DNA from 2 places in the Micromonospora zamorensis genome. Region 1 is predicted to be linked to the other one. Evidence: riboswitches for the same ligand, from Rfam matches in the RefSeq annotation. Region 1 holds a riboswitch; the other holds the start of a gene.
What was found. A riboswitch is a leader RNA that binds a small molecule or an ion and turns the genes downstream of it on or off. The one in region 1 is predicted to bind S-adenosylmethionine.

Region 1 (4,576 bases):
TCCACGACCTGGGTCAGGTGGTCGGTGACGTCGCGCAGGTAGCGGCGCAGCTCCTCGTCCTCGCTGCCGCTGCCGGCGCCGTCGGCCAGCGCGTCGAGCACCGTGAGCAGGGGGCGGGCGGCCCGCTGGAACTGGATGACCTCGCGGCTGAGGCCGTAGATGCGCCGGCTCGCGTTCGGGTCGCCACCGAACACCTCGGTCTCGATCTCGTCGATGTCGTTCTCCAGCCCGGCCACCACCGGCGCGTACCCGTCGACGACCTGGTCGAGGATCGCGTACAGCACCGCCTCCGGGCCACGGGCAAGCATGTGCGCCTCGGTCTCCAACCGCCGCCGCACCGCGGCCAGGTCCGGTGCCTCACCGTGCCGGACGGTGACCACGAAGCCCGGCCCGATGAACAGGTGCAGCTCGGAGAACTCGACCTCCTCGCGCAGGTCGTCGTAGCGGGCGGCGCGCAGCACCACGAACAAGGTCTCCCCGTACCGTTCCAGCTTGGGGCGCTGGTGGGCGTTGATCGCGTCCTCGACCGCCAGGTCGTGCAACCGGAACTCCCGGGCCAGCGAGGTGATCTGCTCGATGTCGGGCCGGTACAGACCGATCCAGGCCATCGCGCCGTCCTGCTCCTGCAGGCAGCGGTACGTCTCGGCGAGGCCGGACGGCGAGGCGAACCGGTGGCCTCGGATGTAGACCGCGCTGTCCACCAGCCCGCCGGCCGGCGCAGCGGACGAGTCCGTGGACGGCGGCACGCCCACCCTGGTCTCGTACTCGTCGAGTTGGCGACCGAAGCCACCACCCGGGCGGAAGCGACGGCCACCGACCATGCCCAGTCCCCTCCCCCGGCGACGCCCGGCACGGCGCACGCCCGCCGACCCGGGGGCGCTGCTTCCCCCCTGCCCCGGGCCCGAAACCCGCTGCGGCGGCCGCTGGGTTCCGCGCACCGGCGGACGGGCGCCGTACGACGGGCGGATACTCACGGTGACCATGGGCGGGATGACGGGGGACGCTCCGGTGGAGGTCGACAGACGCGCGGGCCGGCTGCGGAGGTGGCTGCTCGGCACCGGCTCGGAGCAGCCCGTGCAGCACCCGGGGCCGCACGGGCGACCGCCGGAGCGCCGGCACCACCCGTGGTGGAAGGTGATGTGCCTGACCGGCGTCGACTACTTCTCGACGCTCGGCTACCAGCCGGGCATCGCGGCGCTGGCCGCGGGGGCGCTCTCGCCGGTGGCGACCCTGGTGCTGGTGCTGGTGACACTGCTGGGCGCGCTGCCGGTCTACCGGCGGGTGGCGGTGGAGAGCCCACACGGTGAGGGTTCCATCGCGATGCTCGTACGCCTGCTGAGCTACTGGCCGGGCAAGTTGCTGGTGCTGGTGCTGCTCGGTTTCGCGGCCACCGACTTCATCATCACCATCACCCTCTCAGCGGCCGACGCGACAGCGCACATCGACGAGAACCCGTTCTGGCCCAGCGGGCTCAAGGGACACGAGGTGCTGGTCACGCTGGTGCTCGTGTCGCTGCTGGGCGCCGTGTTCCTCAAGGGATTCACCGAGGCCATCGGGATCGCCGTCGTCCTGGTCGCGCTCTACCTGGGGCTGAACGCGGTGGTGATGGTCGACTCGCTGTGGCGGGTGGTGACGCACCCGAGCGCCGTCGAGGACTGGACCACCACGCTGAGCACCGGGCACGGCGATCCCTGGATGGTGGTCGGGCTGTCGTTGCTGGTCTTCCCGAAACTGGCGTTGGGGCTGTCCGGTTTCGAGACCGGAGTGGCCGTCATGCCGAGCGTACGAGGCGACCCGCAGGACTCCGAGGCGCGCCCGCTGGGCCGGATCCGCGGCGCGCGCCGGCTGCTCACCACCGCCGCGGTGATCATGAGCGTCTTCCTGATCACCAGCAGCGTGACGACCACCGTCCTGATCCCGCCGGAGGCCTTCCAGCCGGGTGGGCCGGCGAACGGCCGGGCGCTGGCCTACCTGGCGCACGAGCACCTCGGGGAGGTGTTCGGCACCGTCTACGACCTGTCCACCATCGGGATCCTCTGGTTCGCGGGGGCCTCGGCGATGGCCGGTCTGCTCAACCTCGTACCCCGGTATCTGCCGCGCTACGGCATGGCACCCACCTGGGCGCGTGCGGTCCGGCCGCTGGTGCTGGTCTTCACCGCGGTGGCGTTCCTGATCACGATCCTCTTCAAGGCCAGCGTGGACGCGCAGGGCGGCGCGTACGCCACCGGGGTCCTGGTGTTGATCACGTCGGCGGCGACGGCGGTGACGCTCGCGGCGAGACGGCGACGGCAGCACGGCCGCACCATCGCGTTCGGAACCATCGCGGTGATCTTCATCTACACCACACTGGCGAACGTGGTGGAACGCCCCGACGGAGTCAAGATCGCGGCCTGCTTCATCAGCGCGATCATCGTGGTCTCCGTGCTCTCCCGGTTGTCCCGGGCCTACGAGCTGCGGGTCAACCAGGTCGAGCTGGACCCGGTCGCGACCCGGATGATCGACGAGCGCATCGGGCGGCGGATCCGCCTCATCGCGCACGAACCCGACCGCCGGGACGTGGCGGAGTACCGCGCCAAGCTGGCACAGACCATGGCGGACAACGACTTCCCCGACGACAGCGACGTCATCTTCGTCGAGGTGCACGTCACCGACCCCTCGGACTTCGAAACCGAACTGCTGGTCCGCGGCAGCATGGCGGACCACCGCTTCCCGGTGCTCAGCCTGGCCAGCTCCTCGGTGCCCACCGCGCTCGCCGCCCTGCTGCTGGAGATCCGCGACCGGAGCCGGCGACGCCCACACATCTACTTCGAGTGGAGCGAGGGCAGCCCGGGCCGCAACATCCTGCGCTACCTGGCGTTCGGGCAGGGTGCGATCGCCTCGGTCACCCGGGAGATCCTGCGCCGCCAGGAGCCCGACCCGCGCCGCCGGCCGCACGTACACGCCAGCTGACCTGGGGGGCCGGGCACCCCGTCGCGCACGGTGAGCGTGCTCATAACGACTGGACGACCCACCGGTGCCTGCTGCTAGCCTCGGCCCAGGTCATGAGCGCCAGCGCGAAGCCCCGGCTCGCTGGCCGGCAACCCTCCTCCGCGGTGGGGTGCCCCGGGTGAAGACCAGGCACCGGCACGACGTCGGTGCAAGCGTGGCCTGGCACCCAGGTCAGCACAGACCCGGGAGAACCATGCGCATCCTCAGCACCGCCCCACCGACCGACGTCGCAGAACTCCGCGCCGGTTGGCCCTCGCCGGCACTGACCCGGCGACGGCACGTGGACATGATGCGAATGTGCAGCGCCGCCTGTCGCGGCATGACGCACTAGCGCAGCACTTCTCCCGAACCCTCTCCCTCACCGGTACGCCCATCGGGCGCACCGTCGGCGACGCACACCCGTGCGTGCCGAGACACGACCTCTCGGAGACACCCGTGCGACTTCTTCCTGCCCTGACCCGTGCCGCCGCCCTCGGCGCGGCCACCATCCTGGCCGCCACCGCGCTCACCGCCTGCGGCGACGACAGCTCGTCCGACGCCACCGCCAACCCGTACGGCCTGGCCCAGCCGGGCGTGCTGCGGGCCGGCACCCTGACCGACGCCCCGCCGAACGTCTTCCTCAAGGACGGGAAGTTCACCGGCTTCGACAACGACCTGTTGATCGCTGTGGCCGGCAAGCTCGGCCTCACCGTGGAGTTCGTCGGCACCGACTTCTCCGCGTTGCTCTCCCAGGTCAACAACCGCAAGTTCGACGTCGGCAGCTCCTCGATCACCATCACCGAGGCGCGGAAGAAGACAGTCGACTTCGGCAACGGCTACGACTTCGGCTACTTCGGCCTGGACGTCCCGGCCGGCTCCCCGATCACCGGCTTCGACCAGCTCGCCGGCAAGCGGGTCGTGGTAGTGCAGGGCACCGTCCAGGACGACTACGCCAGCGGAAAGCAGCTCGACCCGGTGCGGGTGCCGGACTACAACGGCGCGATCAACCAGCTCAAGGCCGGCACCGCCGACGCGTGGATCGCCCCGGCCGAGATCGGCGAGAAGTCGGCCGCTGACAGCAACGGCAAGATCACCGTGGCTGCCAAGCAGCTCAGCCCGACGCCGACCGCGTACGCCGTCGCCAAGGGCAGCGACAAACTGCGCGAGGCGCTGAACAAGGGCCTCGACGAGGTCATCGCGGACGGCACGTGGAGCCGGTTGCAGGCGCAGTACTACCCGGGCCGGCCGATCCCGGCGGACTTCACGCCGGGCAGCGGCACCGTGGCGGCACCGTCCGCGTCCGTTGCGCCGTCGGCGACCGGGTCCGCTGCGCCGTCGGCGTCCACCTCCGTCGCGCCGTCGGCGTCCGCGTCGACCGCGTCCTGAACCGGTGACGAGCGAGCAGGGCGGTAGGAGAGGCAACCGATGGATCCGTTGAGCACCCTGTGGGAAACCTTCTTCGACTGGGAGGCGATGGGCGAGGCGCTGCCCGAGATGCTGACCGTCGGGCTGCCCAACACGCTGATCCTGGCGGTCTCCGCCGCCCTGCTCGGCTCGGTGCTGGGCCTGCTGCTGGCCGTCGCCGGAATCTCCCGCAGCCGGTGGCTGC
Region 2 (4,576 bases), 2.7 Mb from region 1:
AGCACGGCGAGGTCCGCGTCGCACAGCAGGGCGCCGTCCGGGTCGCCCGGAGCCACGGTGTGCCCGGCGGTGAGCAGTACCAGCCGGCGCACCTCCGCCGCCGTGGGTGCCGGCACTCCGAGCCCGGCGAGCACGCTCTCGGCCAGCGCGGCACTGTCGCGTTCGTTGGCGTCGCCGGCGGCCCGCGGGTCGTAGACGGCATCGTGGAACCATGCCGCCAACCGGACCACGTCGGGTCGGCCGGCCAGGTCGGCGTGCTCGTCCACCACGTCGAGCACCGCCGTCAGGTGGGCCACCGTGTGATAGTGCCGGTGCGGCTCCCGCCACCGGGCGAGCAGCTGCTCCCCGGCACCGGTCGACGTCAGGCCCGAACCCGCACCGGCGCCCCGGGCCGCGATTCGCCAGCGATCCAGCAGATCAACCACCGCCCGAGTCTGCCGCATCCGCCCACGAGGCGCGAGAAGGGAGGATTCAGCGGGCCCACCACGGGTAGTCGCGCCCATGGCCGTGGCCCGGGACAAGCGACCTCCAATGGTGCGACGTACCGCGCTGCGCAAAGGGCTGGTGGACATCGACGGTGCCCGGATCGCCGAGGCCACCGAGGAGCTGCGCCATCGCGGCCGGGCCACCCTGCACGACCGGCTGCACCGGGTGCGGATGGCCGGCGGACTCGCCGTGCAGGCCGGGCTGGCTGCCGGGCTGGCGTACTTCGTCTCGCACCGGCTGCTCGGCAACCCGCAACCGGTGTTCGCGCCGATCTCCGCGGTCGGCACCCTGGCCGCGTCGGTCGGCCAGCGGTTCCGCCGGACCGTGGAGTTGATCGTCGGGGTGGGCGTCGGGGTGGGCGTCGGCGACCTGTTGATCTATTTTCTCGGCACCGGGGCGTGGCAGCTCGGCCTGGTGGTCACGGTGGCGATCCTGCTTACGATCTTCGCCGGGGCGAGCGTCGCCATCGTCATCCAGGCGGCGGCCACGGCGGTGCTGATCGTCACGCTGAGCCCGTCGACCCAGAACCTGGAGATCCCCCGCTTCGTCGACGCGTTCCTCGGCGGTGGGATCGCGCTGCTGGTCACGGCTGTGCTGCTGCCACTGAACCCGCTCCGGGTGATCAACCGGGCCGCCCGGCCGGCGCTGGACCTGCTCGCCGCCCAACTCGACGCCACCGCCGACGGGCTGCGCAGCCGGGACCGCGCCGGCATCCAGCGGGCACTGGACCGGCTGCGTAACAACAAGGAGGAGCTGGCCACGTTGGGGGAGGCGATCGAGGGCGCGAAGGAGACAGCCACCCTCTCCCCGGCCCGGTGGCACCGCCGCGACGAGTTGACCCACTACGCGGAGGCGGCCGACCCGATCGACCGGGCGATGCGCAACAGCGGCACGCTGATCCGCAGGTCCGTGACCCTGGTCGAGGACGAGGAACCGGTGCCCGATCCGATGCCGGACGCGATCAACCACCTCGCCGAGTCGGTCCGGCTGCTCAAACACGAGTTCGCCGCCGGCGAGGAACCGGAGAAGGCCCGCGAGCGGTCGCTGCGGGCCGTCAGCGAGGCCGGGCGAGCGTACGCCGACGGGGTCGGCTTCTCGGGCAGTGTGGTGGTCGCCCAGATCCGGACCACCGCGAGCGACCTGCTGGTGGCCTCCGGAATCGAACAGGAGGAGGCGAACCGGTGGATCCGCACCGCCTTCGGTGAGCAGGAGCGCCCCGTCGGAGAGCCCGCCGAGCCGGGCGAGGCGCCGAAACCACCCACCGCCCCGCCGGTCGGCTGAGCGAGGCGCGCGGAGGCCTCAGCCCAGCTCGGCAAGCGCGGCGAGCAGCCGGTCCACCTGGGCCGCCGTGCTGCCCAGGCCGATGCTGGCACGCAGCGCGGTGGGCGGCAGGTCCCGCCGACCGGTACGCCCCGCCGCCTCGGTGAGCAGCCGCCGGGCCAGCGGGTGAGCGCAGAACAAGCCGTCGCGTACGCCGATGTGGTGCTCGGCCGCCAGTCGCGCGGCCACGTCGCTGGATTCCCAGCCGGCGACCACGAACGAGACGATCCCGACCCGGGGCGCGTCCGGACCGAAGGTGCGCAGCTCCACGACGTGCGGCAGGGCGGCGATGCCGGAGCGCAGTCGAGCCAGCAGCGCCTGCTCGTGGGCGGCCAGTGCGGCCCGGTCGGCGTCGTCGAGCGCCGCACACACGGCTGCCAGCGCCACCGCGCCGAGCAGGTTCGGGGTGCCGCCCTCGTGCCGGGCCGGCCCGGTCGCCCAGGTCACGTCGTGGGTCGCCGGCCCGACGTGGCTGGTGGCACCACCACCGGCCAGGTACGGCGGGGCGTCGTCCAGCCAGTCCGCCCGGCCGATGAGCACACCCGCACCGAACGGCGCGTACAGCTTGTGGCCGGACACGGCCAGATAGTCGACGTCGAGGGCGAGCAGGTCGACCGGGACGTGCGGGGCGAGTTGCGCGGCGTCCAGCACGATCCGGGCGCCGTGCCCGTGTGCCACCCGGGCCAGCTCGGCGACCGGCCACAGCTCACCTGTCACGTTGCTGGCACCGGTCACCGCGACCAGCACCGGCAGCGCCGGGTTGCTGCCCCGGCGCAGCTCGGTGAGGGCGGCGGCGAGGTCGCGTACCGCCGCGTCGGGGTCGGTGGGCACCGGCAACCGCACCGAGCCGCGCGGCCAGGGCAGCAGGTTGGCGTGGTGCTCGGAGGCGTTGGTGACCACTGTCGTGCCGGCCGGCAGGGCCCGCGCCAGCAGGTTGAGCGCGTCGGTCGTGTTGCGGGTGAAGATCACGTGGTCGTCGGCGCGGCCGCCGAAGAAGTCACCGACCGTCTGGCGGGCCTGCTCGTAGGCGAGGGTGCAGCGCCGGGACAGCGCTCCCGCCCCACGATGCACGCTCGCGTACCAGGGCAGCAGTTCGGTCACCGCGTCGGCGGCGGCCCGCGCGCACGGTGCGCTGGCCGCGTAGTCCAGGTTGATCTCGCCCGGCACGCCGAGGACGTCCAGCGGTCGCGACGAGGCCGGCCGGGGCGCGGCGTCGACGCGGATGGGCAGCGAGGAGACAAGGGTGACGGACACGCCGGAACCTCCGGGGTCAGGGACCCCGGGTGCGGCATCGGGACGGGGTCCGCGCTTGCCCAGCACACCGATCGGGCTGGGCCCGGTCATCACCCGGGGCACCCCACCGCGAACTCGACGAGGGTTGCCGGCCAGCAAGCCGGGGCTTGACGCTGGCGCTCGTGACCTGCCGGCAGCATAGCGGCTGCCGATGCGACCGGACCAGCCGGCGGCAGATCGCTACGCTGACCGCATGGCCGACACCCCGCCCGGTTCACCCCTGCCGTCGTCGCCCGCGCCAGCGGCCCCGTCCGTCGGCGAGGCACCCCGGATGCCGCTGCGCCGACTGGGCTGGCGACGGTTCCTGGCGCTGGCCGGGGTGGTGCTGCTCATCGCCGCCTGCGCGGTGTTCATGGTCTTCACGCTCGGCCAGTCGCTCGGCGTGCAGGCCCTGCTGATCGGGGTGGCCGCCGCCATCCTGCCGGTTCCGGTGCTGGTCGCCTGCTTCCTCTGGCTGGACCGGTACGAACCGGAGCCGTTGAAATATCTGATCTTCTGCTTCGCCTGGGGAGCGTTCGTCTCCACCGCCGCCTCGCTCACCGTGAACGACTTCGCGGCCAACCGCTTCGAGGACTGGGGTCTGCCGTCCGCGCTCACCGGGGTGCTGGTGGCGCCGTTCATCGAGGAGTTGACCAAGGCGCTCGGCCCGATCCTGCTGCTGGTGTTCCGCCGCCGCGAGTGGTCCGGGATCACCGACGGCCTGGTCTACTGCGGGCTGTCCGCGGTCGGTTTCGCCATGGTGGAGAACATCCTCTACCTGGGCGGGTTGGGCTACGCGTCCGGTGTCGACCGGTACGGCCCGGCCACCGGCATCCAGCAGGTCATCGCGATCTTCATCCTGCGGATCCTGCTGTTCGGGTTCGCTCACCCGCTCTTCACCTCGATGACCGGTGTGGGGCTGGGCATCGCGGCGCGGACGGCCGACCGGCGGGTCCGGGTGCTCGCCCCGATCGGCGGCCTGCTGCTGGCGATGATGTTGCACGGCACGTGGAACCTGCTGCCCACGCTGACCCAGGCCACCGGCCAGGCGCTGATCATGCTGTACGGCTTCCTGGGCCTGATGGTGCCGGTGTTCTTCGGGATGGTGGGGCTGGCGGTGTGGCTGCGCGCCTGGGAGGGGCGGCTCACCGAGCGGACCCTGCCGGACTACGTACGCGCCGGCTGGCTGAGCCCGCCCGAGGTGGCCGCGCTGAGCAGCCTCGGCCGGCGGCACGCGGCCCGCAGATGGGCCCGGCGGGTCGCCGGCGACGCCGGGGTGCGCGCCATGCGCGGCTACCAGTCCGCCGCCACCCGGCTGGCCCTGCTGCGTGACGGCACGCTGCGCGGCCTGGACCGCAAGCCCGCCGACCAGGACCGGAGCGCACGAGAGGAGCGGGAGCTGTTGGACGCGATCACCGCGTACCGGTCGTTCTTCGTCGGCCGGGACCCGCAGGCCCCGACCGGGGTCTGGGACGGCAGCCGCTACCACCTGCGCTTC

Region 2: it holds a riboswitch for S-adenosylmethionine, as region 1 does, so the genes downstream of both, GA0070619_RS25695 (aminotransferase class V-fold PLP-dependent enzyme) here and GA0070619_RS06250 (ABC transporter substrate-binding protein) in region 1, are expected to answer to the same signal.

What each region holds. Positions count from the first base shown of each region.
Region 1 is NZ_LT607755.1:1,382,732-1,387,307, reverse strand. It holds gene corA (magnesium/cobalt transporter CorA) at 1-821, opposite strand, end outside; gene GA0070619_RS06255 (APC family permease) at 991-2,949, shown strand; SAM riboswitch class IV at 3,038-3,149, shown strand; gene GA0070619_RS06250 (ABC transporter substrate-binding protein) at 3,424-4,353, shown strand; gene GA0070619_RS06245 (amino acid ABC transporter permease) at 4,393-4,576, shown strand, end outside.
Region 2 is NZ_LT607755.1:5,756,547-5,761,122, reverse strand. It holds gene GA0070619_RS25705 (HD domain-containing protein) at 1-425, opposite strand, end outside; gene GA0070619_RS25700 (FUSC family protein) at 532-1,767, shown strand; gene GA0070619_RS25695 (aminotransferase class V-fold PLP-dependent enzyme) at 1,786-3,030, opposite strand; SAM riboswitch class IV at 3,107-3,227, opposite strand; gene GA0070619_RS25690 (PrsW family intramembrane metalloprotease) at 3,251-4,576, shown strand, end outside.